2 regions of the Streptomyces sp. NBC_00104 genome follow, and region 2 is predicted to be linked to the other one. Evidence: riboswitches for the same ligand, from Rfam matches in the RefSeq annotation. Region 2 holds a riboswitch; the other holds the start of a gene.

Region 1 (15,786 bases), 2.3 Mb from region 2:
CGGGGAGGGTGCCCTTCGCCCGCGCCCGGACGAGGAGTTCGGTGGTGCCGACGCTGCCGGCGCCGAGGAACAGGTAGGTGCAGCCGTACTCCTTGGTCTCGACGACCGTGCCCGTGCCGTCGACGCGGTCGACGGTGACGACGTACGTCCCGTCGCTCAGCCGGCGGATGCCCCTGGCCCGTTCCATGGTGTGGATGGTGACGTTGCCGGTGCCGAGGGCGGCGGCGAGGTACGTCTTGTCGAGGCTCTTCTTGCCGTGGTTGTTGCCGTAGATGACCTCTCCGGCAAGAGCCGATCTGGTCGCGGTGCCGGCCGCCTCGCGCTGCATGTGACCGAAGTCGTAGACGCTCGGCACGAAGGTGGTCCGCAGGCCCGCCTTCTCGGCGTGGGCCCGGGAGATCCGGCTGAAGCGGTACCACTCCGTGGACTCGAACCACGCGGGGTCGATGGTGTTGACGCCGAGCATGGCGCGGGCGCGCGGGAAGTACGTGGCGTACATCTCGGCGGTGTCGACGGTCGGGAACTGCTCGGCGAAGTACGACTGGAGGGGGGTGACGGCCATGCTGCCGTTGACCAGTGAGCCGCCGCCGACGCCGCGGCCCAGGAAGACCGACATGTTGGCGTAGCGGACGCGGTCCAGTACGCCGGGGTAGGGGCTGATGTCCTGGTTGACGACGTCCAGCCAGAGGAAGGTGGCGAGCGGGGCCTCGGTCCGGGTCTTGAACCACATGGACCGCTCGTCCGGTTCCCTGGTGGAGCAGAAGATCTTGCCGTCGGAGCCGGGCGCGTTCCAGGCCCGGCCCATCTCCAGGACGAGGGTGCGGATGCCGGCCTGGCCGAGGCGGAGGGCGGCCACGGCGGCGCCGTAGCCGGAGCCGATGACGATCGCCGGGGCGGATTCGACCGCGTCGGGCTCGGCCGCGTGGGCGGACCGGAGGTCGATGCGGGTGAGGCCGAGGGTGGCCGCCGTCTGCAGGGCGGCCATTCCAAGTATGTGACGTCTCGTCAGCTGACGCTGCATCAGTTTTGCTGTCATGTGCGCAGCATGTGCGGATTTTTGGGCTCCGGCTAGGGGTTGGGCCGGTTTTGGGACGCCATCCGGCGTGTCACCCGCGCGACGCGGGCGGCCGCGGGTTTCTTGTGGCTGGTCGCGCACTCCCCGTGCCCCTCACGGGGCTACAGCAGGGTTTTCAAAGTTTCCGCCAACAGGTCCCAGCGCCATTTCTCCTCGACCCACTCCCGGCCCCGCTGCCCCATGCGTGCCCGCAGCTCCGGGTCGCCGAGGAGGGCCACGACGCGTTCGGCGGCGTCCTCCGGGGAGCCGCCTCGTACGACCCAGCCCGTCTCGCCGTCGAGTACGGCGTCGGGGGCGCCGCCGGAGTCGCCTGCCACGACCGGGAGACCCGTCGCGGAGGCCTCCAGGTAGACGATCCCCAGTCCCTCGACGTCCAGGCCGCCCCGGCGGGTGCGGCACGGCATGGCGAAGACGTCGCCGGCGCCGTAGTGGGCGGGCAGCTCGGACCAGGGGACGGCGCCGGTGAAACGGACGGACCCGGCGACCCCCCTCTCGTGGGCGAGCCGGCGCAGCTCCTTCTCGTACGGTCCGCCGCCGACGATCAGCAGCACCGCGTCCGGCTCCTTGGCCAGGATTCCGGGCATCGCCCGGATCAGCGTGTCCTGCCCCTTGCGCGGCACGAGCCGGGAGACGCAGACGACGACCGGCCGGTCGGTGAGCCCGAGCCGGGCCCGGACCTCGTCGCCGCCGGAGCCCGGGTGGAAGGTCTTCTCGTCGACGCCGGGCGGCAGCTGGACCATCCGCCCGGCGGCCTCGGGTGTGAGGGCCGTGGCGATCCGGGAGCGCGTGTACTCGCCCAGGTAGGTGATCGTGTCCGTGCCCTCGCCGATCCGCCGCAGCAGCTGCCGGGCGGCGGGCAGCTGCGCCCAGCCCGCCTCGTGGCCGTGCGTGGTGGCCACCAGCCGCTGCGCGCCCGCCCGGCGCAGCGCGGGTGCCATCAGACCGAGCGGGGCCGCCGCGCCGAACCACACCGACGTACAGCCGTGCTCCCGCAGCAGGGAGACCGCGCGGCGGGTCACGGCGGGCGTCGGCAGCAGCATGGTCGTCCGGTCGCGTACGACGGTGAAGGGCTGCTCGGCGTCGAAGGTGGCGGTCGCCTCGACTCCCTCCCGGCTCCGCTTCCATGTCGACGCGTAGACGACGATCCGCTCGGGGTCCAGCCGCAGCGCCATGTTGTGCAGAAACGCCTGGATACCGCCGGGCCGGGGCGGGAAGTCGTTGGTCACGATCAGGGTCTTGTGCATCGCCGCCGACCCTACCGAACGGGCGTCGGCCTCCTTCCCCGGGCGTACGCACACCAAGCCCGGCCACGCTTCACGACCGCTTCACAGGCGGACGGGGGATCATGTCCCCCACAGGCGCGCGGCGCGGCGCGGTGCGGACAGACGCCGGCGGACAGGGACGGACAGGGACTCACGTGGCTCAGATGGACATGACGGGCTCTCGACGGCTCCCGTTCGGACTGCTGACGCTCTGGGGCGCCACCCGGCTGCTCCTGCTGCTGTTCGTCTTCAAGGTGTACGTGTTCCCGGGCCCGGACGTCACCAGCGACGTCTCGGTGATCTACCGGGGCTGGTACGAGACCCTGCGCACAGGAACGTATCCCCTGGACGACGTCACCTGGCAGTACCCGCCCGCCGCCGCCCTCGCGATCCTCTCCCCCGCCCTGCTGCCCTTCCTGGACTACGCGTCGGCGTTCTTCGTCCTCGCCTTCCTCGCCGACCTGGCGGTGCTCGCGCTGCTCCTGTACGCGGGTGCCCGGCCCGGCAAGTCGTGGCGCGGCGCATGGGTGTGGGCGGCGGGCCTGCCCCTGCTCGGCCCGACCGTGTACGCCCGCTACGACGTGATGGTGACGGCGGTGGCGGTCGCGGCCCTCCTCGCCGGCAGCCGCCATCCGCGCGCGATGGGGGCGCTGACGGCCTTCGCGGCCCTGCTGAAGGTGTGGCCGGCACTGCTGCTCCTGGGCGCCCGCGGGCGCGCGGCCTGGGCGTGGGCGGCGGGCACCGGTCTCGCGGTGGCCGCCGCCTTCGCCGTCTCCATGCCCGGCGCCTTCGCCTTCCTGACCTTCCAGCGGGACCGGGGAACCGAGGTGGAGTCGCTGGGCGCCCTCGTCTTCCATGTGGCCCGGCAGTTCGGCTGGGACGGCGAGGTGCTCCTCAACTACGGCTCGGTGGAGTTCCTCGGCGACCACGTCGACACCGTCAGCGGCGGGGCCCTGCTGCTCAGCGGGGCGGCCTTCGCCTGGCTGCTGCTGTGGCGGGTGCGGGCCCGGCGGTTCGCGCCGCACACCCTCGCGGACGCCGCGTTGGTGGCGGTGCTGATGTTCACGGCCACCAGCCGGGTGATCAGCCCCCAGTACATGGTGTGGCTGGTCGGCCTCGCCGCCGTGTGCCTCTGCTTCCGGGGCAGCCGCATGGGCCGGCCGGCGGTCATGATCCTGGTGGCCTCCTTCGTGACCGTCCTGGAGTTCCCCGTCTGGTTCTCCCACGTCGTGGTCAGCGACTGGCTGGGCATCACCCTCCTCTTCGTCCGCAACGGCCTCCTCGTCCTCGCCGCCCTCCTCGCCGCGTTCGAGCTGTGGCACGACACGGCCCCTGGGCCCGCCCCGGAACCCCTGCCGGATCAGCCGACCCGCGCCAAGGAGCCGCTGGGCTCCTGAGCCGGCCCGCGCGACAGCGACGGCCCGAGCACCACGCACTGCGCCGCCATGGACACCGCGAGCGCCAGACAGATCCCGGGCAGCCCGAACCCCGACAGACCGTGGGCGAGCGGCAGTTGGACCGCCGTGCCGAGCACGGTCACCCGCAGCAGCGCCGACGCGCGCCCACTCCCTTCGAACACCCCGCCGAGCGCGATGCAGCACCCCATCAGCACCAGATACGGCCCGACGCAGCGCAGGAAGAGCACACCCTCGGCCGCGACGCCGGGCCCGGCCCCGAAGGCCTTCATCACCACCGGCGCGAGCACAGCCGCCGTGAGGCCCACAGCCCCCGAGACCACGACCGCCTGCCGGACGGCGTAGAAGGCCATCGTGGCGACGTACAGGACCCTGTTCACGGAACCCGGCAGCGGCGCGGCCCCACGCCGGGTGCTGTCGCTGACGGAGGAGGGACGCGCGGCGCTGCTGGAGCACCTGCGGCATCCCCAGCAGGCGGAGATCACCGACCAGGTGCGCTTCAACACACTCCTCGCCTTCCTGCGCCATCTGCCCGACCCTGTGGAGCAGGCCGCCGTCCTGCGTCGCCGCCTGGACTTCCTGACGACACCGGCGAGCTTCTTCTACGAGGACGGCGAACCCGTACGCGCCGAGGAGGCCGGTGATCTGTTCCGCCAGGGCCTGCTGCGGGTGGCACGGGCCACGGGGAAGGCGGAGCGGGCGTGGCTCAGGGAGGCGATCGCCGAGCTGGATCCCGAGCGGGCGGGCTGAGCGGGCACGGGGTGGCGGCGCTCAGCCGAGCTGCCCGCGCACATACTCCCGCCACCGCTCGGTGAACTTCTCGGGAGTCGTGTTCAGGACCTCCTTCATGGCCCCCTCCACCGCTCCCTCCCGCTTCCCGTGCACGCCGACGGCCCGGTAGAACTCGTCGAGGCGGACCTCGCCCCAGTGGTCGGCGATCAGACGGCAGGCCAGCCAGCCGCCCTCGTAGGCCCGGGCGAGCCGGCCGGCGTCGTCGGAGAAGCCGAAGTCGGAGTCTGCGGGCAGTGCGGCCGGGGCCCGGCCCTCCGCGACCGCGCGGTGCAGTTCGGGGGCTACCTCGGGGGCCGTGCGGCCGGTCGTGCGGTAGCCGACCCAGTCGGCGTAGCCCTCGGAGAGCCAGAGGGGGGTGGCGGCGTTGGTGTCGGCGCGGGTGGCGACATGGGTCGTCTCGTGGGTGAGGACGACCTGCTTGCCGAAGTCGCCGAGGACGGCGTACGCGTCGGGGTTGACGACGATCCGGTCCGCGGGCGCCTCGGCCGATCTGTCGGCCTCTCCGGTGGTGACCGCCGCGATCCCCCGGTACCCGGACGCGGGCGCCCCCAGCAGCCCCGCCATCCCCTCCAGCGACTCCGGCACGACGACCACGACCCGCCGCGCCCAGTCCTCGCCCCAAGCCTCCGTGACGGCGGGCACGGCCCGGTCCGCCAGCCCCGCGTACGCCCGCAGGGTCTTCGCCGACCGCCCGACCCCCAGCACGAGGCTCCGCTCCCCGCGGACGGCGACGATCCGCCCCTGCTCCCACAGCTGTTCGGTGCCCTTCTTCGAGGGCTCGTCGGCGGCGACCCGCCACCCCCTGTCGTCGTCCCGGACGAGGGTGAGGGTCCGTACGGCGGTGACGGGCGCCTGGTCGTAGCCGCGTATCCGGTAGCGCAGGGCCGCCTCGGCCGTGGCCCGGTCGCCGGAGCGGTGGAAGGCGGTGAGGTCGTACGACCAGGAAGACAGCGGCAGGCCACGCAGGTTGACGAACTCGGCCGCGCCGGTGGCCAGTTGGCCGGCGACGGAGGACGTCGGCGCCTCGGTCGCGCGGTACGCCGCCCCGTTCCGCTCCACCACCGCCGCGGCCCTCCGCTCCAGCATCCGCTGGACGTCGGCGCGGGCGGCGTCGGGCGGTGCGTTGCCGCCGCAGCCGACGAGGAGGGCGAGCGCGAGCGCGACCGCCGAGGGGACGCCTGTGCGCCCCGGGAGCCCGCGCCGGACACCCGACCCGCACCGGAAACGCGTCGTGCGCCTTCGACCAGCCACGTTCCGATCGTACGGGGGTCCGGTGGCCGTAGGGCAGGGCTGCGGCTCCCGGCCGCCGTACGACAGCCGGGAGCCCTGCGACGGTCAGGGGCGGGTGACCGAGGCGATCGGCATCATGCCGACGGGGTCGTAGCGGACCGGGGCACCCGGGTAGGGGGCGTGGATGACCTGGCCGTTGCCGACGTACATGCCGACATGGCTGGCGTCGGGCCGGTAGGTGACGAGGTCGCCGGGCCGGGCCTGGGAGAGCGGAACCTGGGTGCCGGCGTACCTCTGGGCCTGCGAGGTGCGCGGCAGTCCGACTCCGGCCTGTCCGTACGACCAGACCATGAGACCGGAGCAGTCGAAGCCGTGGGGGCCGGTGGAACCCCACACGTACGGCTTGCCGAGGGCGGAGCGGGCGGCGGCGACGGCTGCGGCCGCACGGCCGCTGGGGGCGACGGCGCCGGAGAGGTCGGGCACGTCGGTCCGGCCGGAGCGGGAGGCACGGTCGTACGCCGCGCGCTCCTCGTCCGGGAGCGAGTCGAGCAGCCGCCGGGCCGCCGCGAGCTTCCCCTCGACGGCTCGCTTGTGCTGGGCGACGGCCTTGCGGCTCTTCTCCAGCTCGGCGAGCTTGCCACTGGCCTCCGCACGGTTCTGGGAGAGTTCGCGCATGGCCTGCTGGAGGTCGTGGAGTTCGCCCGCCTGGTGGGCGTTGATGCGGTCCAGGGCGGCGGCCGTGTCGAGGTAGTCGTCCGGGTCGTCGGAGAACAGCAGGGCGACCGACGGGTCGACGGCGCCGGAGCGGTACTGCGCGCCGGCGAGCGAACCCAGCGAATCCCGCATGGCGTTGATGCGGTCCTGCTGGCGGGCGATCGAGTCCTGCGCGGTGCCGACCTGGTCGCGCAGTTCGTCGGCGCGCTCGTCGGCCTTGTTGTAGGCCTCGGTGGCCTTCTCGGCCTCCTCGTACAGCCGGTCCACCTCGGCTCGGGTGTCGTCGTGCGGCGCGGCGGCGGCCTGCTGGGCGGGGATGGCGCCGAGGGCGGCGGCCGCGGCGGACAGCACACCGAGGGCGGCGGCCGCGCCCCGGTCGAACCCGGACGGTACAAGGCGACTGTGGGACACCACGGGAAGCCGCACTCCCTTCGACGGTGGACAGGACCCTCCCCCGGGCCGGAGGGCGCCCCCGGGAGGGGTGCGCTCACGGCGGGTGAGGGAAGCGCGGCCGACAGTAGCCGCGCGACCGTGTCCCAGCCAAAGACCTCGGCGACGACACAGCGTGACGTCCGGCCTGGTGCCCAGGTCACCAGCGGGGGAAGGGGTCAGCGTGAGATGCGGGAATTCGCCCATTCGGGCGGCGCTGTGTCCTGATCTTGAAGAGAAACAGGGCCGATCGTCACACGCTGTGACGATCGGCCCTGTTCACGCCGGTGCGGGTGTCAGATGCGGACACCGAACTGGAAGGTCCCGATGGTGCTCATGGACTCGTAGCGGACGTTCTTGCCCGGGTACGGGGCGTGCAGGACCATGCCATTGCCCGCGTAGAGGCCGACGTGTCCCAGGTCGTTGAAGAAGACCAGGTCGCCCGGCATGAGTTCGCCGCGGCCGATCCTCGTGCCGTCGTTCGCCTGCGTGTACGTGGTCCGGGTGATCCCCACACCGGCCTGGGCGTAGGCCCACTGGGTCAGCCCGGAGCAGTCGTAGGAGTTGGGGCCGCTGCCACCGGAGACGTACGGCTTGCCTTCCTGGGTGGCGGCGGCGGCGAGGGCGGCGGCGCCGCGGTCGGAGGCCGGTGCTTCGTTGCCCAGGTCGACGCGTTCCCCGGCATCGCGGCTGGCGCGGGTCTCCTGCTCGTCCAGAGCGGCCTTCTCCTCGGCCGTCAGGGTGTTGAGGAGCTTCTGCGCCGCGGCCAGCTTGCTCTGGACTTCCTTCTTCTTCTCGGCCAGGGTCTCGCGGGTGTCGGCGAGGTCCTCCAGCTTCTCGGTGGCCTCCTGGCGCTGCTGCGCGAGCGTGCGCTGCTTCTCCTGGATCTTCTTCAGCGACTCGACCTGCTGGCTGGTCAGCTGGTCGAGCGTGGCGGCCTTGTCCAGGTAGTCGTCCGGGTCGGCGGAGAGGAAGAGCTGGATCGAGGAGTCGATGCCGCCCGAGCGGTACTGGGCGCTGGCCGCCAGGCCTATGCCCTCACGCAGCTCGTTGAGGTCTTCCTGACCCTTGGCGACGTTGTCCTGGATCGTGGAGATCTCCTTCTCGAGCTTCTCCTGCTTCTCCTCGGCCCCGTTCAGCTTGTCCGTGGCCCGCCCGGCGTCCTCGTAGAGCTTGTGGACCTTGGCCTTGACCTCGTCCTTGGTCGGCTTCTCGGAGGGCGCGGCGTTGGCGGCCTGAGAGCTCAGGGCCACGGCAGCGGCGGCGGCTGTGGTGAGCACGGTCACACGCGCACGGCTCGGCTGCTTCGGTCGACGGTGGGACGCCACGGTAGGTGAACTCCTTCATGTGAGCGACCGGCCGGCGGGGACCCCGGCGACGATCACCCGTTCAGAGGTTTGAGTCCAGACCCTAGTGACCCAACGGTGATCACTTCAAATCCCCCACAGGAAAAATCCCGCCCCACGGCGCACAATTTACACTCAACGCACATGCAGTAGCGCTCGGTTGACGCTACGTGGCGCAACAGCCCGATCAATTCGGGCATAGCGCACGTAAGTTGCTGTTGGGACGGACGGCATCGAAAGGTCAGGAAAGGCGCTTGAGGAGCACCGCGGACGCCACCGGGCGCGCGCCCGCCTTGGCGATCCCGTCGGCCACCTCGCGGTCGGTGGAGGCGACGATGACCGGCCGGCCGGGCGGCTCGGCGCGCACCAGCTGACGGATCAACTCGTCGGCGGTGACACCGGGCTTGGAGAACAGCACCCGCACCCCGCGCGGCGGCGCGAGCAGCACCGGCGCGGCGAGCTCGGCCCCGTCGAAGACGCAGGTCACCTCGGCGCCGGTCTGCGCGGCGAGCTGGGAGAGCTGCCCGAGGAGCCGCAGGCGCTGCTTCTCCAGCGGCATCTGCGGGTAGCCGGTCTTGGTGACGTTGTAGCCGTCGACGACGAGATGCGCCTGCGGCAGCGCCAGCAACTGGTCCAGGATCGCCGGGTCGTTCTCCGACAGCGCGCGGGCGGCGATGTCCTTCGGGGTCATCCGCCCCGGCTCGACCGCGTCGACGGTCTCGGCGGGCCGTACGGAGACCGGCGGCAGCGCCAGCTCCCGCCGCAGCCCCTGGGCCGCTTCCAGCACGGTGTCCAGCAGCAGCCGTACGCGCATGTCCTCGACGCTGCGGCCCTCGCGGGCGGCGCGCCGGGCGGCCTCCAGGGCGGCCTCCGCCTCGCCGAGCCGGGCCTTCAGCCGCCGGGTCTCGCTCTCGGCGGCGGACACCTGGGCATGGCTCTCGGTGCGTACGGTCTCCATCTCGGCGTGCAGCTTGCGCAGGGCGGCCTCGCCGCGCTTGACGTCGCTGAGGGCCGCCCGGAGCTTGCGGTGCAGCGAGTCGGCCTCCTTCTTGGCCGACTCCAGCTCCGCCCGCAGCCGTTCCGTCTCGGCCTTCGTCTGGCCGCGGGCCTCGGCGAGCTGCTCGCGCAGCCGCTCCAGCTCGGCCCGGCTCTCCTCGTCGGCCCGCTCGGCGTCCGCCCGCAGGGCCTCCTCACCGGCGGCCGCGACCAGCTTCACCCAGCCCGTGGGGCGCAGTACGTAGGCCGCGGCCGCCACGTCCAGCGGATCCGCGGCCGGGGGCGGCGCGCCCGTGTCCAGGGCGCCGGCCAGCTCCGGGTGAGCCTCCCGGAACCGCTCCCCGATCCGCTGTCTGAAAAGCGTGTCCGTCTCCACGGCCGCGGCCATCGCGTTGCCCGCGAACTTCACTCGGCGATTCGGGGTGAACCGGGCGTACTGTCTGAGCTGTGCGGGCAGTTCGGCGACGGTCAGTCCGCCGAAGCCGTCGGAGACGATCTGCACGACCCGTTTGCGCACGCCCTCGGGCAGCGGACGGTCGAGCACCTCAGCGGCGCCGTCGCCCGGCCCCCCGCCCCCGGTCTCCACCATCCGTCACCCCAATGTCTGTGCGGGGCCCGCTCCCTCAGGAGCCGGCACCCGGCCTGTCCACGAGTTCCACCTGGTCCACGGCGTTGCACCAGCGGCAGCGGACCGACTCGATGGTCTCACTGACCACGTCGCGCTCCTCGACCCTGGGCTCCCCGGCGAGGTCGAGGTGAACGTACTCGACGACCTTCGACGAGCGGGTCACGTCGAACCGCGTGAGGTTGCCACAGAGCGTGCAGCGCCAGCGGGTGGTGTCCGTCGGCAGGGGAACCGTCATCGTGGCTGCTCTTCCTTCTTCCAGTCTCCGTGAAGCGCCGGCGTCCCGGTGCGTGTGGCTCGTAACCCTACGGCCTGACCGGTACTCGCCGCCCGTTCGCCCGGGGCGGTGGCGCCGATTGCCTCCGGCGGCGAGGCCGACCGGCATCGGCGGCGAGGCGGTCTGTGACGGTGGGTCCTGTTACGTCATGCTCTGTTCATGATCGGCAAGTGGAGCACCAGGGCCGCCCGGGCCGTACGAAACGAGTCGGCGCCGGTGACGTACGGGCTGATCGCCGTCTGCTGTGCGATCTTCCTGATCGGGCCGGCGGCGGGCCTCAACCCCGTGTACGGCACCGGGGACGAACTGCTCGTCGCGCAGCGGGCGTACTTCCGCCGCTGGGGCGTCGTGCCCGTCGAACTCTTCCACGCCACCCCGCGCGCGGCGCTCACCCCCGTCACCGCGCTCTTCGTGCACGGCAGCTGGCTGCACCTCCTCGGCAACATGCTCTTCCTCTTCGTCTTCGGGGCGATGGCCGAGGAACGCATGGGTCATGTGGAGTTCGCCCTCTTCTACGTGGGCTGCGGCTATCTCGCGCTGGTGGCGTACGCGGCGGCGCACGCCGGGTCGCCGCAGTCGCTGGTCGGCGCGTCGGGGGCGATCTCCGCGGTCCTCGGCGCGTTTCTCTTCCTGTTCCCCAGGGCGCGGGTGACGAGCCTCCTGCCCTTCCTCTTCTTTCTTCCGCTGCGGTTTCCGGCGTGGGTGACCCTGCCGTTCTGGGTGAGCCTGCAGTGGCTGGCCGCGGGGCGGCAGACCTCGGGGCCGGGGGTGGCCTATCTGGCGCATCTGGTGGGGTTCGGACTGGGGTTCGTCTACGCGTGGGGGCGTTATGGGCGTAGGGCTAGAGTGAAACCGAATGCCTCAGCTCCGGCCCCCGAGGGAGAACACCAGCCGTGATCACCGCGATCGTGCTCATCAAGACCAGCGTGGACCGGATTCCGGAGATCGCGGAGTCCATCGCCGCGATCGAATCCGTGACCGAGGTGTTCTCCGTGACCGGTACGTACGATCTGGTCGCCATGGTCCGGGTGAAGGAGCACGAGAATCTGGCCGACGTGATTCCCGGGCAGATCAGCAAGATCCCGGGGGTTCTGGGGACGGATACGCACGTCGCGTTCCGGGCCTACTCCCAGCATGACCTCGAGACCGCGTTCTCCATCGGACTGGACGGCTGAGAGCCGCGAGGCTCCCCCGGGGCGAGGAGATCCTCGCCCCGCACTCGTCCTCAGGACGGACGGGTCAGACGGCCGGAACGCAACGACCGTCCTCCGTACGGTAGTTCCACTGCGCACCGTTGCGTACGAGGTCCCGCACCGCGCCCACGAACCGCTCCACGTGCTCGTCGGGGGTGCCCGCGCCGAAGCTCACCCGGATCGCGTTGAGTGACCGCTCGCCGGGCGCGGCCTCGGGGGCGCCGCACTCGCCCTGGGTCTGCGGGTCGCTGCCGAGGAGGGTACGGACCAGGGGGTGGGCGCAGAAGAGGCCGTCGCGTACGCCGATGCCGTACTCGGCGGAGAGCGCGGCGGCGAAGTGGGAGCTGTTCCAGCCCTCGACGACGAAGGAGAGGACGCCGACGCGCGGGGCGTCGTCCCCGAAGAGGGACAGGATCCGGACCTCGGGCACCTCGGCGAGCCCGGCCCGTACGGCGTCGATCAGATACCGCTCACGGGCGACCAGCGTGTCGAACCCGGCCTCGGTGAGGGCCTTGCAGGCGGAGGCGATGGAGTAGGCGCCGATGACGTTGGGCGAGCCGGCCTCGTGCCGGGCGGCGGTCTCGTGCCACTCGACGTCCACGCCGCCGTCCGTACGCCGGGTCACCTTGCGGGAGGCGCCGCCCCCGGCGAGGTACGGCTCGGCCGCGCCGAGCCAGTCGGCACGGCCGGCGAGGACGCCCGACCCGAAGGGCGCGTACAGCTTGTGCCCCGAGAAGACGACCCAGTCCACGTCCAACTCCTGTACGGAGACGGGGTGGTGGGGTGCGAGCTGGGCCGCGTCGAGCACGATCCGCGCGCCGTGCGCATGCGCGGCGTCGGCCAGCTCGCGCACCGGCCAGATCTCCCCGGTGACGTTGGAGGCACCGGTGACGCACACCAGCGCCGGGCCGTACGGGTCGCGGCCGGCGAGCGCGGCGTCCAGGGTGGCCACGGCCTCCTGCGGCGTACGCGGCGCGTCCAGGTAGGTCACCCGCGCGTTCCGCCAGGGCAGCAGCGAGGCGTGGTGCTCGGTCTCGAAGACGAAGACCTGGCAGTCGGCGGGGAGGGCCCGGGCCAGGAGGTTCAGGGAGTCCGTCGTCGAGCGGGTGAAGATCAGCTGGTCGTCGGCCCGGCAGTCGAGGAACTCCGCGACGGTCCTGCGGGCGTTCTCGAAGAGGTCGGTCGACAGCTGGGAGAGGTAGCCGGCGCCGCGGTGGACACTGCCGTAGTAGGGCGCGTACGCCGCCACGTCGTCCCACACCCGCTGCAGGGCCGGGGCGCTGGCCGCGTAGTCGAGCGCGGCGTAGGTGACCTCGCCACCGGTGACGAGCGGGACGGTGACATCCCGGCCCAGAACGGGCAGCGGGGCACAAACGGACCGGTCGGCGGCAAGGGTGGAGACAGACATGGCGGAACTCCCGTGAAAGCAGGCGGCATCACCGTGCCGGACAGCATGTCGACGGCACAGGAAAGGTGAAGGGGAAATGCGGAAGCGGGGCTCTGCGGCCCTATCGCATTCGCTTGCTCACGGAAGGCTCCCTCGAACGACCAGGACCCCTGGTTTCGCGAGGGGTCCGCGCTTGCCGTAGACCTCTCTGCCTACGACCTGGTCTTCACCCGGGGCACCCCGCCACGGACGGAGGGTTGCCGGACAGTCGGCCGGGGCCTTGTGACTGTCACTCATGACCTGCCGAAAAACGTACGCGAAGTGATCGTCGCGCCGCAACTTCTGTCCGGATGGCGGGATGGGGGCGCCTAATGGCTCGGGGGTGCGGGTGCATTGGCGGGTGCGGGTGGTGGGTGGTTGCTCACGCAGTTCCCCGCGCCCCTGAAAAAGCGGGGAACTGCGCGACCAGCCCTCACCGGACCCGCACCCGAAGAACACACCTCGGGGTCGAAGGGGCGAAGCCCCTGGGGGATGGGACGGGTAGGGGCGGCGGGGGCGCTACACCTTGGTGGCCGCGACCCAGCGCTCGAGAACCCGCCGAGCCGCCCCCGAGTCGATCGACTCCGAGGCCCGCTCCATCCCGGCCCTCAACTGCTCCGCCAGCGACGCGGACGTCGGCTCCAGGGCCACCAACGCCGCCGCCGAGTTCAGCAGCACCGCGTCCCGAACCGGCCCCGTCTCCCCACCCAGCAACCGCCGCGCGACATCCGCGTTGTACGACGCGTCAGCCCCCCGCAGCGCCTCCACCGGCACCAGCTCCAGCCCCACGTCACGCGGATCGAAGGCCTCCTCGGTGACCTTGCCGTCCCGGACGACCCACACCCGCGAGGTGGCCGTCGTCGTCAACTCGTCGAGCCCGTCGTCACCCCGGAAGACCAGCGACGAGTTGCCGCGCTCGGCGAAGACGCCCGCCATGATGGGCGCCATCCGCGGATCGGCGACGCCGACCGCCTGGGCGCGCACCTTCGCCGGATTGGCCAGCGGCCCGAGCGCGTTGAAGACGGTCCGGATACCCAACTGCCCGCGCGCGGCGGCCACATGACGCAGCGCCGGATGGAACTTCACCGCGAAGCAGAAGGTGATCCCGGCCTCCTCGGCGACCTCGGCCACCCGCTTCGGCGTCAGCTCCAGATTGACGCCCAGTTTCTCCAGCACGTCGGACGCACCGGACGCCGACGACGCGGCCCGGTTGCCGTGCTTGACGACCTTCGCGCCCGTACCGGCGACGACGATCGACGACATCGTGGAGATGTTGACCGTCTTGGCGCCGTCCCCGCCCGTACCGACGATGTCGACGGTCTTCCCGGACACCTCGATCACGTTGGCGTGCTCGTACAGCGCCTCGACGAGACCGGTGATCTCCTCGACGGTCTCCCCCTTGGCCCGCAGCGCCACCACGAACCCGGCGATCTGCGCGTCCGTCGCCTCGCCGCGCATGATCTGGTCCATCGCCCAGAAGGTGGCGCCGGCGTCCTGGTCGTGCCCGGACAGCAGCGCGTTCAGCACCGCGGGCCAGGAACGGCCCGCCGCGGTGTCGCCTCCAGCGGGGGTCACAGCGCTCATAGCCGCTCCTGGGTGTCATGGCCGCGAGCAGGGGGTGCCACGCGGACCGTGAAATCACTGATGCGCCCACCCTATCCAGGTCGGAGCACGGCGAAGGGCCCCCGTCCGAAGATCGGACGGGGGCCCTTCGACCGCGGTGTGGCGAAGCGAAGCGATCAGTGGTGGCCGTGGCCGCTCGTGATCTCCTTGTACTCCTCGACGGTCGGCTTGGCGATCTGGCTGTCCTCGCCGTAGTAGCCCTTGCTCAGCTTGGCGCGGAGCTTCTGCCGCCGCGTGATCTTGCGGGCGACACCGTTCTCGTCGACCGCGGGACCGATCTCGGCCGGCGCGTACTGCTCGTGCGCCGTGAGCGTGTGCAGCTGCTCCTGGCTGAGCGGCTCGTGGACCTCGATGAACTCACCGTGCGGCAGGCGCTTGATGATGCCGGTCTCGCGACCGTGCAGGATCTTGTCCCTGTCCCGGCGCTGCAGGCCGAGGCAGATGCGCTTGGTGACGATGAACGCGAGGACCGGGGCCACGAAGAACGCGATCCGGACGAACCAGGTGATGGCGTTGATCGACAGGTGGAAGTGGGTCGCCCAGAGGTCGTTTCCACCACCGATCAGCAGGACCATGTACCAGGTGATCCACGCGACGCCGAAGGCCGTACGGGTCGGGGCGTTGCGCGGGCGGTCCAGGATGTGGTGCTCGCGCTTGTCGCCGGTGACCCAGGACTCGATGAACGGGTAGACCGCGATCGCGACCAGGACCAGCGGGAAGATCACCAGCGGGATGAACACGCCCAGGACGAGCGTGTGACCCCAGAAGTTGATCTCCCAGCCCGGCATGACACGGATCAGACCCTCGGAGAAGCCCATGTACCAGTCGGGCTGGGCGCCGGTCGACACCTGGTCCGGCCGGTAGGGGCCCATGGTCCAGATCGGGTTGATCGTGGCGATCGCCGAGATGATCGCGATGACACCGAAGACCAGGAAGAAGAAGCCGCCGGCCTTCGCCATGTACACCGGGAGCAGAGGCATGCCGACGACGTTGTTGTTCGTCTTGCCGGGGCCCGCGTACTGCGTGTGCTTGTGGTAGAAGACCAGGATCAGGTGCGCCACCACCAGGCCGAGCATGATGCCCGGCAGCAGCAGGACGTGGACCGAGTAGAAGCGGGCCACGAAGTCGCCGCCCGGGAACTCTCCGCCGAAGAGGAAGAACGACAGGTACGTGCCGACGATCGGCACGGACAGGACCGCGCCTTCCATGAAGCGGACACCGGTGCCGGAGAGCAGGTCGTCCGGGAGCGAGTAACCGGTGAAGCCGGTGAACATGCCGAGGACGAACAGCAGGAAGCCGAACAGCCAGTTGACCTCACGCGGCTTGCGGAACGCGCCGGTGAAGAACACGCGCATCATGTGCACGAACATGCCGGCGAGGAAG
Region 2 (15,786 bases):
CAGGCCCATGAGCGCGGCCCAGACGCCGACGGCGATGACGACACCGGTGGCGCCGTCCGCGAACCGGAACGCGATCGCCGCGACCAGCGCGGTGAAGCCGAGACCCGAGATGGCCATCCGCTGCTTGTCGGTGAACTGGTGCCCGAGGTCGAACACCATGCGGGCCTTGAGAAGTTCGGCTTCGGCGGGCACGACGGGCGGCAGCGAGCCCCCGTCCCCTGCCTCGGGATACCGCTCCCGGTTCCGCGCGGCACGCTCCCGGCCCTCCCGGCTCGGGTCGGGCACGACGCGCAGCGCGAACCTGTTGTCGTTCAGGTTCAGGTCCGCGTACTCGTACCCGAACTGCTGCGCGATGAAGGCGAGTCGGGTGAGCCCCTTCATCGTCGTCATGCTGACGACGAGTTCCACGGGCTCACCGCTCTCCATCTTCCGCAGCAGTTTCCGCACACGTCTCTTGCCCACCAGATCCCCCGTCCGTCAACAACTTCTCCTGATCGAACAGCATTTCACCGAGACGGCCGATCTGGGCGGGGTCCGAGGACCAGCAATACAGGACCACCTCGTCCGCCCCGATCCCGGCGAACGCGTCGACCGCGCCGCGTACGGCCTCCGGCGTGGTCAGCAGCCCCTCGGCCATGTACTCCGCGCGCCCGGTGAAGGCGTAGTACCGCAGCAGGTTGGCGCGGGCGTCGGCGATCACCGACGGCCCACCGATCGCCACACTGGCCTGGGCCACGAGCTTCGGGCGCCCGGCCCGCCCGTGGTTCTCCCAGGCGGTCTCGACCTCACGGAACATCCGGTCCATGTGGGCCGGAGGCAGCGCCGCGCCGAGGAAGCCGTCGCCCCAGCGCGCGACGCGTTCGAGGGCGGCGGGGGCGAAGCCGCCGAACAGGACCTCGGGGCCGCCGGGGGTCGCGGGGAGCGGCCCGATCGGCCCGACGCCCTCCGCGTACGGCTGCCCGGACCAGGCCCAGCGCAACTGCTCCAGCTGCTCGTCGAGCCGACGCCCGCGCCGCCGGATGTCGATGCCGGCGACCTGGCAGTCGTCCTCCCGCCCGCCGATCCCGATGCCGAAGGTGAAGCGCCCGCCGGAGATCCGGTCCAGCGTGGCCGTCTGCTTGGCGAGGATGGCGGTGTTGTAGTGCGGGGCGAGCAGGACTTCGGTCTGGACGCGGATGCGGCTCGTCGCCCCGGCGAGGGCGGCCAGCGTGACCAGCGGGTCGGGGTTGTCGTAGACGAGCCGGTCGAGCAGTCCCAGCGTGCTGAACGAACTCTCCTCAGCGAGCCGGGCCCAGGTCAGCAGGCCGGCGGGGTCGTCGACGGGCAGACCGAGCCCGACGGGTATGCGTGCGGGTACGGAAACGGGGCTCATGGCGGAACACTCCTGTGAGCGGTGGAAGGGCAGGGCAAAATCACTGCCGCCCGCTTCCTGGCCACGCACGTGTGCGTGTGCGCCCGCTCCCGTTCTGCGGCGTCCTTCTGGAGAGCGTGATCGTCGAAGTGGCGCCACAGTACTCAGCCGCCCCACCCCCCGGCGACCGAATTAACGCCCCCGAAGCTCAAGCCCCCAGCTCCGAGCCCTCTTTTCAAGGAACGGGAGGCGGGCCTCACCCCCCCCCACCCGGCGAGTTGACTTGACGCGTTCGACTTGCCACGCACGGTGACGATGCTGATACCGTGCCCGCAGACGAAACAGCCCCCGCCAGGTGCTACCAACACCGGCGGGGGCTTGACCTACGAGATCGAAAGACACGGTTCGATCCCATGGCTGATGCCAACCTTAGTGCTGCCTCCCTGCCCGCGCACGCGGACCCGCACCCTCCGCGCCCCCACCCCATGGCCAACCCGGGCTACGGCAAACGCACCGCCCCCGACCAACACCCCCGCACGGCCCACGACTTCGCCGACCTCCCACCCCGCGAAGCAGCCGTCGCCGCGTACATCGACCGCCTCCCCGACGGCGCCGACATCTCCGTGAAAACGCTGGCCAAGACACTCCCGTACGGACAGTGCGCGCTGCGCACGGCCCTCAACAGGCTCCAGGAGGCGGGCCACTTGCGCCGGGGCCGGGAGTCCATCGAGGCCGGCTCGGGAGGTTCCCGCTGGATCACCCGATCGTGGTTCTCCCGGACGGCACGGGACGACGACTGGTGGGCGAGGTTCACGCGGGGCGACGTACCGCAGGAGCCGGGGCAGGTGCCGGGGCAGGTGCCGGGGCAGGTGCCGGGGCAGGTGCCGGAGAAGGCCCCCACCCGTTCCCGGGCCCACATCCTCCTCGCCGCGCTGGGCCGGGAGGCCCCCGCACTCTCCCTCTCCCAGGCGGACTGCGCGGCACTGGCCCCGCTCCTGCTGCCCTGGTTCGAGCGCGGCGCGACCGACGAGTCCATCCGCCAAGCCCTGACCTCCGGCCTCCCGACCCCGGTCCACAGCCCGGCGGCCCTCCTCCGCACCCGCCTCCTCGCCAAGCTCCCCCCGGAACCGGCGCCCCTCCCCGACCCCGTACGCCCTCCCCTCCGCATGCTGGAGTGCGCGAAGTGCGGCATCGCGGGCCGTCCCGAGGCCCTACCGGGCGGCATGTGCGGCGCCTGCCGAGGCGAACGCGCCCCTACTCAACCCAACACGCCCCTGTCCGCCGCCGCAGTACACACCCACGCGGCCCAGATCCGTGTGGCGATGTCACAGCAGTCACGAGAAAGGACACCCGTATGACCGCTCCTACGGTCCGTCGTCACCACACCGGGGCACGATGGGAGGAAGGAGGCGACCCCATGACCCCTGATACCGCCGAGCGTCCGCAGATGTCCGTCGAGGACTTCGAAGAACTCGTCCGCAGGGCTCCGACGGAGCTGCGGAACCGGCTGGAGTTTCTCGGCGGGAGGCTGTGCGTCCGGCACGGCCCGCTCGATGTCGACGAGTTCGAGGAGCTGGCCGCCGTGGCTCCCGAAACCGTGCGGCTCGAGTACATCAACGGAAATGTAAAGGTCAAGGCCATGCCTGACGGCAACCACCGCTCGATCTTCATGTGGCTGCTGCGCCAGTGCATGCAACACCGTCCCGACCTGGATCTCGTGCCCGAGTCCGGAGTGAAGGCCGAGGCCTATCGCAAGGGCCGCGCGCGCACTGACGGCACGCTGGTGCCGGTGGATCACTTCCGGGGAGACGGCGAGTGGTCCAACCCCGACGGCGCTCTCATGGCCGTGGAGATCACCTCCCGCGACCGCGACACCGACCAGCGCGACCGTATCGACAAGCCGGTCGGCTACGCGGCAGCCGGCATCCCCGTCTACCTCCTCATCGACCGCGACAACAACACCCTGACGGTCTTCAGCGAGCCGAGGGACGGTCGCTACCAGCAAGCCCCCTCCTACCCCTGGGGCGCAACCGTCGAGATCCCCACCCCTGTCGACATCACCCTCAAGACCGAGAAACTCAAGGACTACGCCGACTGACCCGTCCCGATACCGGCCCGGGCACAGCCCCATGAACGCGACGGTGACCGTCTGCCCGATGTGGGCGGACGGGTCGAAGACGAGGGGCGCGGCGGAGGTTCCGCCTGCCGCCCGTGCCGGTGATCGGCTCGGGCGGCACACGATCGCCTACTTGAACGGAACGTTCACGCAGGCCAGCCGCGCCCCGGCCGTCCCCGCGTGCCCCTCGTGCGTGGACGTCGCCGCCTCGTGCAGCACCACGGAACGGGCCCCGCCCTCCCGGAACCGCCAGTCGACGACGCCTATGGAACGCGCCGAGCCGTCGTCGTTCGTCGTCACGTCCAGCCACACCTCGTTCTCGGCGTTGGCGTACTCCGGGTCCACGGACGGCTGCTTCGGGTCCACCTCGTCCTGGTAGTGCGGCCCGGCGTCGGCGGGCAGCTTGCCGCACGGCTTGGTGTGCACGTGCGCGCCGTACACCCGGTTCGCGGTGAGGTCCCGCAGCCGCAGCTCGATCCGCGTACCGCCGTCGCGCCGCAGCTCCTCCTTGACCTGCACGCGCCCGGCGACGGGCACCAGGTCGGTGTTGTAGGTGACGGCGCGCGCCGCATCCGCGGTGCCGGCCGGGGCGAACACCGTCTTGACGAGCACCTTCTCCACCGGCTTCTTCCCGGTGGTCTCACTGGCGCCCGCGGTCGCGGCGACGCCGAAACCGCCCGCGACGGCCGCCACTGCGGCACCGGCCGCGATGAACCGCTTGTGCTTGAGGGTGAGCTTGTGTCGTGCCATTGGATCTCTCGTCCCGTTCGTGGGGGGTGAAGGGGAGCTGTCGCAGACAACAACGCACCCCAACTGCCTCCCTAAAAGCGGCAGTTGGGGTGCCTGGCGACGCTGTGGTCTCGACCCTACAGCGACACATATGACGGGATTGGCTCACTACCGCCAGGTACTCGCCAGGTAATGGGGAGACTTGGCGAAAGATCCTCAGCTGAGCGAGCCCAGCGCCGCCGGCTCGAACGCCTTCAGTTCGCCGAAGCGGCCGTCGAGCACCTTCGCCGCCCACTGAGGGTCCTGGAGCAGCGCGCGGCCCACGGCGACGAGGTCGAACTCGTCGGCCTCCAGGCTGGTCAGCAGGTCGTCGATGCCCTTGAGTGTCGCTCCCTCACCGGAGAACGCGGCGAGGAACTCGCCGTCCAGGCCGACCGAGCCGACGGTGATGGTGGGCTTGCCGGTGAGCTTCTTCGTCCAGCCCGCGAGGTTGAGCTCGGAGCCGTGGAACTCCGTCTGCCAGTAGCGGCGCGTGGAGGCGTGGAACGCGTCGACACCGGCCGCCACGAGCGGGCTCAGCAGCGCCTCCAGCTCCTGAGGCGTCTCGGCCAGCCGCGCGTCGTACGCCCCCTGCTTCCACTGCGAGTAGCGGAAGATGACCGGGAAGTCGGCGGACACGGAGTCCCGCACGGCCGCCACGATCTCCGCCGCGAACTTCGTGCGGGCGACCGGGTCACCGCCGTAGGCGTCCGTACGGCGGTTGGTGCGCTCCCAGAGGAACTGGTCGATCAGGTAGCCGTGGGCGCCGTGGAGCTCGACGCCGTCCATGCCGATGCGCTCGGCCTCGGCGGCGGACTGGGCGAAGGCCGCGATGACCTCGTCGATGTCGGCCTGCGTCATGGCCCGGCCGCCCTCGGCCTCGGTGCCGTCGAACCGCAGGCCGGAGGGGCCGAGGACCGGGGCCTCGGGGAAGAGCCTGCCCTGCTGCCGGACGGTCCCGATGTGCCACAGCTGCGGCACGATGGTGCCGCCGCCGGCGTGCACGGCCTCCGCGACCTTCGCCCACCCGGCGAGCTGCTCCTCGCCCGCGAACCTCGGCACCCCGTCCAGGTGCCCGGCCGTCTCGTGCCCGACGTAGGTCCCCTCGGTCACGATCAGACCGACCCCCGCGGCCGCCCGGCGCCCGTAGTACGCGGCCACGTCCGCACCCGGTACCCCACCGGGCGAGAACTCCCGCGTCATGGGCGCCATGGCGATCCGGTTCGGAACGGTCAGACCGTTGATCGTGACGGGCCGGGACAGCACCTCGGCGGCGCGGGAGGTGGAGGTGGAGGTGGAGGCGGTGGTCACGTGGGGACTCCTCGGAGAGGTCGTCGGGACATCGACATCGACATCTGCGTCGACATCTACGTCGACATCGACAGGGCGTCGACGGAACATCGACACGTACTGCGATGCGGGCATCGAATTGAATGGAGCATGCACTACATGCGCACGCATACAGCGTCTCTCCGCACAACCGCCCCGCCCGCCACGGAATTCCGCCGCCGCGCCCTCGTCCGCCGTGACCCAGGACACGCCCGAGGGCGGCACCCCCTGCGTCCAGGGAGTGCCGCCCTCGGTACTGAAGGACGGTGATCGACCGGGGTCGATCAGAAGTCCATGTCACCGCCCGGCATACCGCCGCCGGCGGGCGCGGCGGACTTCTCCGGCTTGTCGGCGATGACGGCCTCGGTGGTGAGGAAGAGCGCGGCGATGGAGGCGGCGTTCTGCAGGGCAGAGCGCGTCACCTTCGCCGGGTCGATGATGCCTTCGGCGATCATGTCGACGTACTCACCGGTCGCGGCGTTCAGGCCGTGGCCGACGGGCAGGTTGCGCACCTTCTCGACGATGACGCCACCCTCGAGGCCACCGTTGACGGCGATCTGCTTGAGCGGGGCCTCCAGGGCGAGCTTCACGGCGTTGGCGCCGGTCGCCTCGTCACCCTCCAGCTCCAGCTTCTCGAAGACCGAGGAGGCCTGCAGCAGGGCCACGCCACCACCGGCGACGATGCCCTCCTCGACGGCCGCCTTCGCGTTGCGAACGGCGTCCTCGATGCGGTGCTTGCGCTCCTTGAGCTCGACCTCGGTCGCGGCACCGGCCTTGATGACGGCCACGCCGCCCGCGAGCTTCGCCAGGCGCTCCTGGAGCTTCTCGCGGTCGTAGTCCGAGTCGCTGTTCTCGATCTCGGCGCGGATCTGGTTGACCCGGCCGGCGACCTGGTCGGTGTCACCGGCGCCGTCGACGATCGTGGTCTCGTCCTTGGTGATGACGATCTTGCGGGCGCGGCCCAGGAGGTCCAGGGTCGCGTTCTCCAGCTTGAGACCGACCTCCTCGGAGATGACCTCGCCGCCCGTGAGGATGGCGATGTCGCCGAGCATGGCCTTGCGGCGGTCACCGAAGCCCGGGGCCTTGACGGCGACGGACTTGAAGGTGCCACGGATCTTGTTGACGACCAGGGTCGACAGGGCCTCGCCCTCGACGTCCTCGGCGATGATCAGCAGCGGCTTGCCCGACTGCATGACCTTCTCCAGGAGCGGGAGCAGGTCCTTGACGTTGGTGACCTTGGAGTTGGCGATGAGGATGTAGGGGTCCTCGAGCACCGCCTCCATGCGCTCCATGTCGGTCGCGAAGTACGCCGAGATGTAGCCCTTGTCGAAGCGCATGCCCTCGGTGAGCTCAAGCTCCAGACCGAAGGTCTGCGACTCCTCGACGGTGATGACGCCTTCCTTGCCGACCTTGTCCATCGCCTCGGCGATGAGCTCGCCGATCTGGGTGTCGGCGGCGGAGATGGAGGCCGTGGAGGCGATCTGCTCCTTGGTCTCGACCTCCTTGGCCTGGTCGAGCAGCGCACCGGAGACGGCCTCGACGGCCTTCTCGATACCGCGCTTGAGGGCCATCGGGTTGGCGCCGGCGGCTACGTTGCGCAGGCCTTCGCGGACCAGCGCCTGGGCCAGGACGGTCGCGGTCGTCGTGCCGTCACCGGCTACGTCGTCCGTCTTCTTCGCGACTTCCTTGACCAGCTCGGCGCCGATCTTCTCGTACGGGTCCTCGAGCTCGATCTCCTTGGCGATGGAAACACCATCGTTGGTGATCGTGGGGGCGCCCCACTTCTTCTCGAGGACGACGTTGCGGCCCTTGGGGCCGAGCGTCACCTTGACGGCGTCCGCGAGCTGGTTCATGCCGCGCTCGAGGCCGCGCCGTGCCTCCTCGTCGAACGCGATGATCTTGGCCATGTGAAGTGGTCCTCCCGGACTGGGGTGGATTGCTCCGGACCGCGCTGGCGCCCGCGACGGACGGCCTGCCTGCCTCGTGGTTCCTTGCCCCACTTGGCCTGCGGGCCTCACCGACCCGGTCCTCGTTGTCACTCTCACCTTCAGAGTGCTAACGCCAATGATTAGCACTCGGCATGCCCGAGTGCAAGGTGCGCCCGCGAAGCGGGCTCGTCGAGGGGTGGTGGTCGGGCGGCGGGCGGGCGTAAGCGGCTCTCGGTGATCCGCAGGTGAACGCGCCCCTGCGCCCCCGTACGCGACCCCGCCTCGACCCCGCCTGACCCTCACCTCGACCGCGCCTCGGCCCGGACCGCCCCGGTCACGGGCACGCAGAAGGGCCCGCACCCGTGGACAGGGTGCGGGCCCTCCTTTGAAGAACGAAGAACGTCGCTGCGTTAAACCCGGCGCGTACTTCAGCCGGCCGCGAGTCGGACCATGTCCGCCTGCGGCCCCTTCTGACCCTGCGAGATCTCGAACTCGACCCGCTGGCCCTCTTCCAGGGTGCGGTAACCGTCCATCTGGATCGCGCTGTAGTGGACGAATACATCCGCACCACCGTCGACCGCGATGAAGCCGTACCCCTTCTCCGCGTTGAACCACTTGACGGTGCCCTGAGCCATGCCTAACTCCCCTATTACTGGCCCTTGCACAGATCCACACTTCGCGGATCCGGGTCAGACCTCACCCCCCAACGGTTGGGGGTGTGCGCCGGAACGCGTCGACCGCGGCCGAATGTATCTGTCCAACTGCCCTCTGCAACAGGTCAATCGGACGAGAATTCTGGACACGACCGGTCGGGAATGTACGAACAATTCGCCCGAATTCAGGGCAAGTCGGGCCCCATAAAAGGAACGAAATACGCAAAAGGCCTGCACACTTTGGCTACTTCATATAGGGCGTGCGGCGCGATCAGATATGCGCCCGGCATGAAATCACTACGGCGATCGATCCGGGTTCCCCAACTGTACCGCGCTCAATCATAGAGAATTGCCCCCTCCGCTTCTCTGGCGGAGAGGGCAATTCGATGAACGCTCGGTAATCAATGTTACCGACGGTTACTACCGGCGGGTACCGATCGCGGGTCAGCCACCGGCGACCGAGGGTCAGCCACCGGCGACCGCGGGAATGATCGACACGCCCGCACCGTCCGGCGTGGCCGTCTCCAGCCCCTGCTCGAACCGGACATCGTCGTCATTCACGTACACATTCACGAATCGCCGCAACTTGCCCTGATCATCCAGAACCCGGGCGGCGATCCCGTTGTGGTTCTTCTCCAGATCGGCGATGACCTCGGCGAGGGTGGCCCCTTCGGCGGTCACCTCGGCCTTGCCGCCCGTGTAGGTGCGAAGGATGGTGGGGATACGGACGGAAACGCTCACGATGGGACCTCCGGTCAGCTGTGTTTTTCAGGGGCGCGGGGCTGTACTGGACGTGCGGCTACCGCCGCGTGGGCGCGACCAGCCCCCACGGACCCGCAGACGAGTGACTACCAAGCCTTACGCAAGACCGGCTTCCCGGAACGAATCCAGGTTGGGCCGGATGGTCGCCGTCAGCCCGGTCCCGGCCACCGCGTCCAGCGTCTTGAGACCGTCACCGGTGTTCAGGACGACGGTCGTCAGCGTCGGGTCGAGAACACCGTCCTCGATCAGCTTCTTCGTCACCCCGACGGTCACCCCGCCCGCGGTCTCGGCGAAGATCCCCTCCGTCCGCGCCAGCAGCTTGATCGCCTCGACGATCTGGTCGTCCGTCACGTCCTCGACGGACCCACCGGTGCGCCGCGCGATGTCGAGCACATACGGCCCGTCCGCCGGGTTACCGATCGCGAGCGACTTCGCGATCGTGTTCGGCTTCTGGGGCCGCACCACGTCGTGCCCGGCCTTGAAGGCCACCGACACCGGCGAGCACCCCTCCGCCTGCGCACCGAAGATCTTGTACGGCTTGTCCTCGACGAGCCCGAGCTTGATCAGCTCCTGCAGCCCCTTGTCGATCTTCGTGAGCTGCGACCCGGAGGCGATCGGCACGACCAGCTGGTCGGGGAGCTGCCAGCCGAGCTGCTCGCAGATCTCGTACGCCAGGGTCTTGGAGCCCTCCGCGTAGTACGGGCGCAGGTTGACGTTCACGAAGCCCCAGCCCTCGCCGGCCGGGTCGCCGATCAGCTCGGAGCAGAAGCGGTTCACGTCGTCGTAGTTGCCCTCGATACCGACGAGCTCGCCGCCGTAGACGGCGGCCATGACGATCTTGCCCTGCTCCAGGTCGTGCGGGATGAACACGCAGGACCGGAAGCCGGCGCGGGCGGCGGCGGCGCCGACGGCACCGGCCAGGTTGCCCGTGGAGGAGCAGGAGAGGGTGGTGAAACCGAAGGCGCGGGCCGCCTCCAGCGCCTGGGCGACGACACGGTCCTTGAAGGAGTGCGTCGGGTTGCCGGAGTCGTCCTTGATGAAGAGCTTGCCCGCGTCGACGCCGAGCGCGCCCGCCAGGTTGTCGGCCTTGACGAGCTGGGTCCAGCCGGGGTTGATGTTCGGCTTGGTGGCCACGTCGGCCGGGACGGGCAGCAGGGGCGCGTACCGCCAGATGTTCGCGGGGCCGGACTCGATCCGCTTGCGGAGCTCTTCCGTTTCGTAGGCGGAGTAGTCGTACGCGATCTCGAGCGGTCCGAAACACTCCTCGCACGCGAAGACCGGTCCCAGCGGAACGCGGTGACCGCATTCGCGACAGCTCAGGGCGGCGGCGGGGCCGAGGTCTACTGTGGAGTCGGTGGTGCTTGCAACAGTCTGCGCAGCCATGGAGGCGAGGCCCTTTCTCCTCATCTTCCTCACGACGCACTTCGCCGTGAGACGGATTTGGCACCTTCCCGAGCCGGGAGCCTCGCGGAGCGATCGTCGGTGACGCGTCGATGCGCCGTCGATCGGTACGAGACCGGCTGGAGGGTTGCCGGGGCTTCATCGGGCCGTATCCCTCTGCCCCTCTGGATGAGCGGTATTTGGTTGTATACGCGGACGAGCAGCGACATGCGATGGTCACCAGCGTTGTCCAAGACTGTAACCGAAGGCCAGGACAGTTGAGTGAGCCGTCCGAACCGCGAGATGAACGCAGAGGAGCCGCGCACTGTGCTGAAGGAAGTCGAGCGCTGGCTGAGCACCCGCTCCTGGTCCATGGCCGACCGCCCGCTCCACAAGATCATGGCCGCGAAACGCGCCACCCATCAGACCGTCAGCGTGGTCCTGCCCGCGCTGAACGAGGAGGAGACGGTCGGCGACATCGTCGCGATCATCCGTCATGACCTCATGCGGCAGGTCCCGCTCGTCGACGAGATCGTGGTCGTCGACTCCGGCTCGACCGACCGAACGTCCGAGGTCGCGGCCGCGGCCGGGGCCCGGGTCGTGCACCGCGACGACATCCTGCCCCGCATGCCGACCGTGCCCGGCAAGGGCGAGGTCCTGTGGCGGTCGTTGCTGGTGACGTCCGGCGACATCGTCTGCTTCATCGACGCGGACCTCAAGGAGTTCTCGTCCGACTTCGTCTCCGGGATCGTCGGGCCCCTGCTCACCGATCCCGGCGTCGACCTCGTCAAGGCGATGTACGACCGCCCCCTCGGCTCCGCCGCCGGCCAGGGCGGCCGTGTGACGGAACTCATGGCCCGCCCCCTGCTCAACATGCACTGGCCCCAGCTGGCCGGCTTCGTCCAGCCGCTCGGCGGCGAGTACGCGGCCCGCCGCTCCCTCCTGGAGCAGCTTCCGTTCCCGGTCGGCTACGGCGTGGAGCTGGGCATGCTGGTCGACGCGCTGCATCTGGTCGGCCTGGACGCCCTGTCCCAGGTCGACGTGGGCATCCGCAAACACCGGCACCAGGACGGGCAGGCCCTCGGCCGTATGTCCGCGGCGATCTATCGCACGGCCCAGCTCCGGCTGGCCCGCGGCCACATGATCCGTCCCGTTCTGACGCAGTTCGAGCGGGGCCGGGAGGGGTTCGAGCCGCGGACGTATTCGGTGGACCTGGAGGAGAGGCCGCCGATGGTGGAGATCGCGGAGTACGTGGAGCGAAGGGCCGCGTGAGGGGGTGGGGGCGCGGTTCGTCGGCGGGTGCGGCTCCGGTGGAGGGCTGGTCGCGCAGTTCCCCGTGCCCCTGAAAAGCCGGGGCTGCGCCCCGTGCTTTCCAGGCCCGCAGGGCCTGGTCTTTTGGGGGCGCGGGGAACTGCGCGACCGGCCCCCACCGACCCGCACCCGCCGCCCCACGCACACCCCCCAACCCCATGGGCACTCCTGTATACGGCCGAACCGCACGTTTGACCACCGAACCCCCGGGCTAGGTTGAGCCGTATGGCATCAACGCACGGCTCGGCCCAGGTACTGGTCGCGTCCAACCGGGGTCCCGTCACCTACACGCTGGACGACGAGACCGGCGAGCTCACCTCCAAGCGAGGCGGGGGCGGCCTCGTGTCCGGCCTCTCCGCGATCGACCCGGAGTCGGGCGCGGTCTGGGTGTGCTCCGCCCTCGGCGACGGCGACCGCGAGGCCGTACGACGCGGCGTCGCCGAGACCGGCGTCCGCATGCTCGACATCCCCGCGGACGTGCACGCCGACGCGTACAACGGCGTGGCCAACTCCACGCTGTGGTTCGTGCACCACATGCTCTACCAGACCCCGCTGGAGCCGATCTTCGACGCGGAGTTCCGGCGCCGGTGGGCGTCGTACGAGACGTACAACCGCGCCTTCGCCGAGGCGCTCGCCCAGGAGGCGGCGGACGGCGCGTCCGTGCTGGTCCAGGACTACCACCTGGCCCTGGTCCCCCGGATGCTCCGCGAACTCCGCCCCGACCTGCGGATCGGCCACTTCTCGCACACCCCGTGGGCGCCCGTCGACTACTTCCGGCTGCTCCCCGACGACATCGCCGCCCAGGTGCTGGACGGCATCCTCGGCGCCGACCGGGCGGCGTTCCTCACCCAGCGGTGGGCGGACGCGTTCACCGAGTGCTGTCGCGCCGTCCTGGGCCCCGGCCATCCGTCCGGCACCCGGATCGGCGTGCACGGCCTGGGCGCCGACGCGGACTTCCTGCGGGCCCGCGCCCACCAGCCGGACGTCGACGACCGCATCGCCCTGCTGCGGGAGCAGATCGGTACGACCCCGGAGGGCACCCCGCGCCGCACGATCGTCCGCGTCGACCGCACGGAGCTCTCCAAGAACATCGTGCGCGGCCTGCACGCCTACCGGCAGCTCCTCGACGACCAGCCGTCCTGGCGCGAGCGCGTCGTGCACGTCGCGTTCGCGTACCCGTCGCGCCAGGACCTCGCGGTGTACCGGGACTACATGGCCGAGGTCCAGCGGGTCGCGGACGACATCAACGAGCGGTACGGGACGCCGGGCTGGACCCCGGTCATCCTCCATCTGAAGGACGACTTCGCACGGTCCCTGGCGGCGTACCGGCTGGCGGACGTGGCCCTGGTGAACCCCATCCGGGACGGCATGAACCTCGTCGCCAAGGAGGTGCCGGTCGTCTCCGACGAGGGGTGCGTGCTCGTGCTGTCGCGGGAGGCCGGGGCGTTCGAGGAGCTGGGGGACGACTCGGTGGTCGTGAACCCCTATGACGTGGTGGGTACGGCGCGGGCCTTGCACGAGGCGCTGAGTGTGCCGGTGGACGAACGGGCGGAGCGGATGAAACGGCTCGCCGCCGCGGCCACGGCGTTGCCGCCCACGCAGTGGTTCCTGGATCAGTTGCGGGCGTTGGAAGGCGCCCAGTAGCTCGGAGGAGCTGTTTGGGGGCGGGTGCGGGAGCGTCGTGGCTGGTCGCGCGGTGCCCCGCGCCCCTGAGGGGCCTGCGGCCCCTCGACGATCTAAGCCCCCCTTCCCTCCAGGTGCTCGGCGATCGCCGCCAGGAGTTGTACGACGCCCTCCGGGCCGTCGACCACCAGGTCCGCTCGCTCTGACAGTTCGGTGACCTCCGTACTGCCGCTGCAGACCAGCAGGCCCGGGGTGCCCTCGGTGCGGAGTTTCTCGATGGTGGCGAAGGCGGGGAGGTCGCCGAGGTCGTCGCCGGCGTAGAGGACGGCTTCGGCGGCGGTTTCCGTCAGGTGGTCGCGCAGGGCGACGCCCTTGTCCATGCCCGGCGGGCGGAGTTCGAGGACCAGGCGGCCGGGTTCGACGATGAGGCCGTGGCGGGCGGCGAGGTCGGCGAGGGGGGCGCGCAGGGCTTCGAAGGCGGCCTGGGGGTCGGTGGCGCGGCGGGTGTGGACGGCGACCGCCCGGCCCTTCTCCTCGATCCAGGTGCCCTGCCGCGCGCCGACACCGTCCAGGAGGCCGGGCAGCTCCGCGCGGACCGCCGCGACACCGGGGTGCGGGGCGGGGGCGGTGACCGTGCCGCTGACGGCGTCCCAGCGTTCGGCGCCGTAGTGACCGAGGACGACGAGGTGTTCCAGGCCGGGGACGCCGGCGAAGCCGCCGTGGCGGACGGCGACGCCCGCCGGGCGGCCGGTCACCACGGCGACGGAGGCGACCTTGGGGGCGAGCGCGGACAGCGCGGCGATCGCGTCGGGGTGGGCGCGGGCCTGTTCGGGGTCCGGCACGATCGGGGCGAGTGTGCCGTCGAAGTCGAGTGCGATCACCGTACGGCCGGGGCGGGCGAGGATCGCGTCCAGCGCGTCCCGCCCGGCCGGGGTCACGGGTGTCGGCAAGGTGGCCTTGGGGTTCTCTGCGTCCTTGTGGCTGCCCATGCCTGAGACCCTATCCGTCATCGCTCGGCCCGGCGCCCCTCCCGAACTCTGCGCAGCCGGTTGACGGTGACCGGGTCGTGGGCGAGGGCGCGCGGGTCGTCGAGCAGGGCGTTCAGCAGTTGGTAGTACCGCACGGGGGCGATTCCGAGCCGCTCCCGGATGGCCCGCTCCTTCGCCCCGGGTCCGGCCCAGCCCTGCCGCTCCACGGCAAGGATGGCCTGCTCCCGGACGTCCAGCTCTTCCATGCGACGACGGTAACGGACGGGTATGACATTCGGCCGCGGGTGGGTGGGGGCTGGTCGCGCAGTTCCCCGCGCCCCCTGAAAGACCAGGCCCCTGCGGGCCTGAAAAGCAGGGGGCGCAGCCCCTGCTTTTCAGGGGCGCGGGGAACTGCGCGCGCGGGGAACTGCGCGAGAAGCCCCCACCGGACCCGCACCCGCCGACACAGCCGCACCCCCGAGCTATGAGGCGCCCCTCACTCCTCCCGGTCCGCACCCGTCGCCGTCTGCTGCAGCTGCTCCAGCACGGCCCCCGGCTCCGCACCGGGCCGCACCGCCCGCCCGATCTGCTCCTTGACCGCCGCGCTGACGTCCGCCCAGGACGTCTTGCCGACGGGGTAGAGCCGGGCGTCGGGAAGCTCGTCGAGGAACGGCGTGAGATCGGCGTCGTCCTTCTCCGCGGCCATCGCCTCGGACGCGGACGCGGTCACCGGCAGCAGGTCGTACTCCCGGGAGAAGTCGAGGACGTTCTCGTCGCTGTAGACGAAGTCGAGGAAGTCACCGATCTCGTCGCGGTGACCGTTCTGCTTGAAGGCCATCATCCAGTCGGCCACCCCCATGGTGGCGTGCTCCCGCCCGTCGAACCCCGGCATGGCGGCCGTGCCGTACTCGACGCCCCGGTCGGCGGCCATCCGCATCAGGGTGGGGTGCCCGTTGAGCATGCCGACCTCACCGCGCGCGAACGCCGCGAACGCGTCGGCGCGGTTGAGTTCGGCGGGGGCGGTGGGCCCGGTGAGGCCCTTGTCGACCAGCTTGTCCTTGAGCCAGGTGAAGGTCCGCACGTTCTCGTCGGAGTCGAGCCGGTAGGTGCCGACGTTGTCGGTGTAGCCGGCCCCGCCGCTGAGCAGCCACTGCATGGTCTCGGCCTGGGCCTCCTCGGGCCCGAGCGGCAGCGCGTACGGCGTCTCGACCCCGGCCTCGTCGAGGGCCTCGGCATCGGACGCCAGTTCGCTCCAGCTGCGCGGGGCGCCGTCGATGCCGGCCTGGGCGAAGAGCTTCTTGTTGTAGAAGAGGACGCGGGTGGACGCGGCGAACGGCATCCCGTACGCGACCCGCCGCACCTTGCCCGCGTCGGCGAGCTGGGGCAGGAAACCGGCCTGGACGGGGATGGAGAGCAGGTCGTCGACCTCGTAGAGCCGGTCGGCGGAGGCGTAGTCGGCGTAGGTGCCGATCTGGGCCAAGTCGGGCGCCTCACCGGCGGCGACCAGCTCCTTGACCTTGCGGTCGACGTCGTTCCAGGAGTAGACGCTGACGTCGACCGTGACGCCCGGGGTCTTCTTCTCGTACGCCTTCACGAC

What was found. A riboswitch is a leader RNA that binds a small molecule or an ion and turns the genes downstream of it on or off. The one in region 2 is predicted to bind S-adenosylmethionine.
Region 1: it holds a riboswitch for S-adenosylmethionine, as region 2 does, so the genes downstream of both, OG272_RS12945 (aminotransferase class V-fold PLP-dependent enzyme) here and thrC (threonine synthase) in region 2, are expected to answer to the same signal.

Annotation. Positions count from the first base shown of each region.
Region 1 covers NZ_CP108215.1:2,976,802-2,992,587, forward strand. Annotated here, with positions in the region: gene OG272_RS12885 (GMC oxidoreductase) at 1-985, opposite strand, end outside; gene OG272_RS12890 (glycosyltransferase family 4 protein) at 1,177-2,319, opposite strand; gene OG272_RS12895 (glycosyltransferase family 87 protein) at 2,502-3,734, shown strand; partial or broken gene OG272_RS12900 (MATE family efflux transporter) at 3,698-4,126, opposite strand; partial or broken gene OG272_RS12905 (PadR family transcriptional regulator) at 4,131-4,502, shown strand; gene OG272_RS12910 (hypothetical protein) at 4,524-5,795, opposite strand; gene OG272_RS12915 (NlpC/P60 family protein) at 5,880-6,902, opposite strand; gene OG272_RS12920 (NlpC/P60 family protein) at 7,214-8,245, opposite strand; gene OG272_RS12925 (NYN domain-containing protein) at 8,505-9,848, opposite strand; gene OG272_RS12930 (hypothetical protein) at 9,883-10,122, opposite strand; gene OG272_RS12935 (rhomboid family intramembrane serine protease) at 10,321-11,058, shown strand; gene OG272_RS12940 (Lrp/AsnC ligand binding domain-containing protein) at 11,055-11,336, shown strand; gene OG272_RS12945 (aminotransferase class V-fold PLP-dependent enzyme) at 11,401-12,762, opposite strand; SAM riboswitch class IV at 12,926-13,042, opposite strand; gene trpD (anthranilate phosphoribosyltransferase) at 13,300-14,364, opposite strand; gene OG272_RS12955 (cytochrome bc complex cytochrome b subunit) at 14,520-15,786, opposite strand, start outside.
Region 2 covers NZ_CP108215.1:5,258,145-5,273,930, forward strand. Annotated here, with positions in the region: gene OG272_RS23090 (hypothetical protein) at 1-462, opposite strand, end outside; gene OG272_RS23095 (LLM class flavin-dependent oxidoreductase) at 413-1,372, opposite strand; gene OG272_RS23100 (hypothetical protein) at 1,837-2,709, shown strand; gene OG272_RS23105 (Uma2 family endonuclease) at 2,769-3,449, shown strand; gene OG272_RS23110 (superoxide dismutase family protein) at 3,597-4,217, opposite strand; gene OG272_RS23115 (NADH:flavin oxidoreductase) at 4,413-5,546, opposite strand; gene groL (chaperonin GroEL) at 5,849-7,471, opposite strand; gene OG272_RS23125 (cold-shock protein) at 7,921-8,127, opposite strand; gene OG272_RS23130 (ubiquitin-like small modifier protein 1) at 8,611-8,886, opposite strand; gene thrC (threonine synthase) at 9,004-10,290, opposite strand; SAM riboswitch class I at 10,308-10,483, opposite strand; gene OG272_RS23140 (glucosyl-3-phosphoglycerate synthase) at 10,615-11,559, shown strand; gene OG272_RS23145 (trehalose-6-phosphate synthase) at 11,824-13,242, shown strand; gene otsB (trehalose-phosphatase) at 13,335-14,210, opposite strand; gene OG272_RS23155 (DUF3263 domain-containing protein) at 14,228-14,455, opposite strand; gene OG272_RS23160 (ABC transporter substrate-binding protein) at 14,686-15,786, opposite strand, start outside.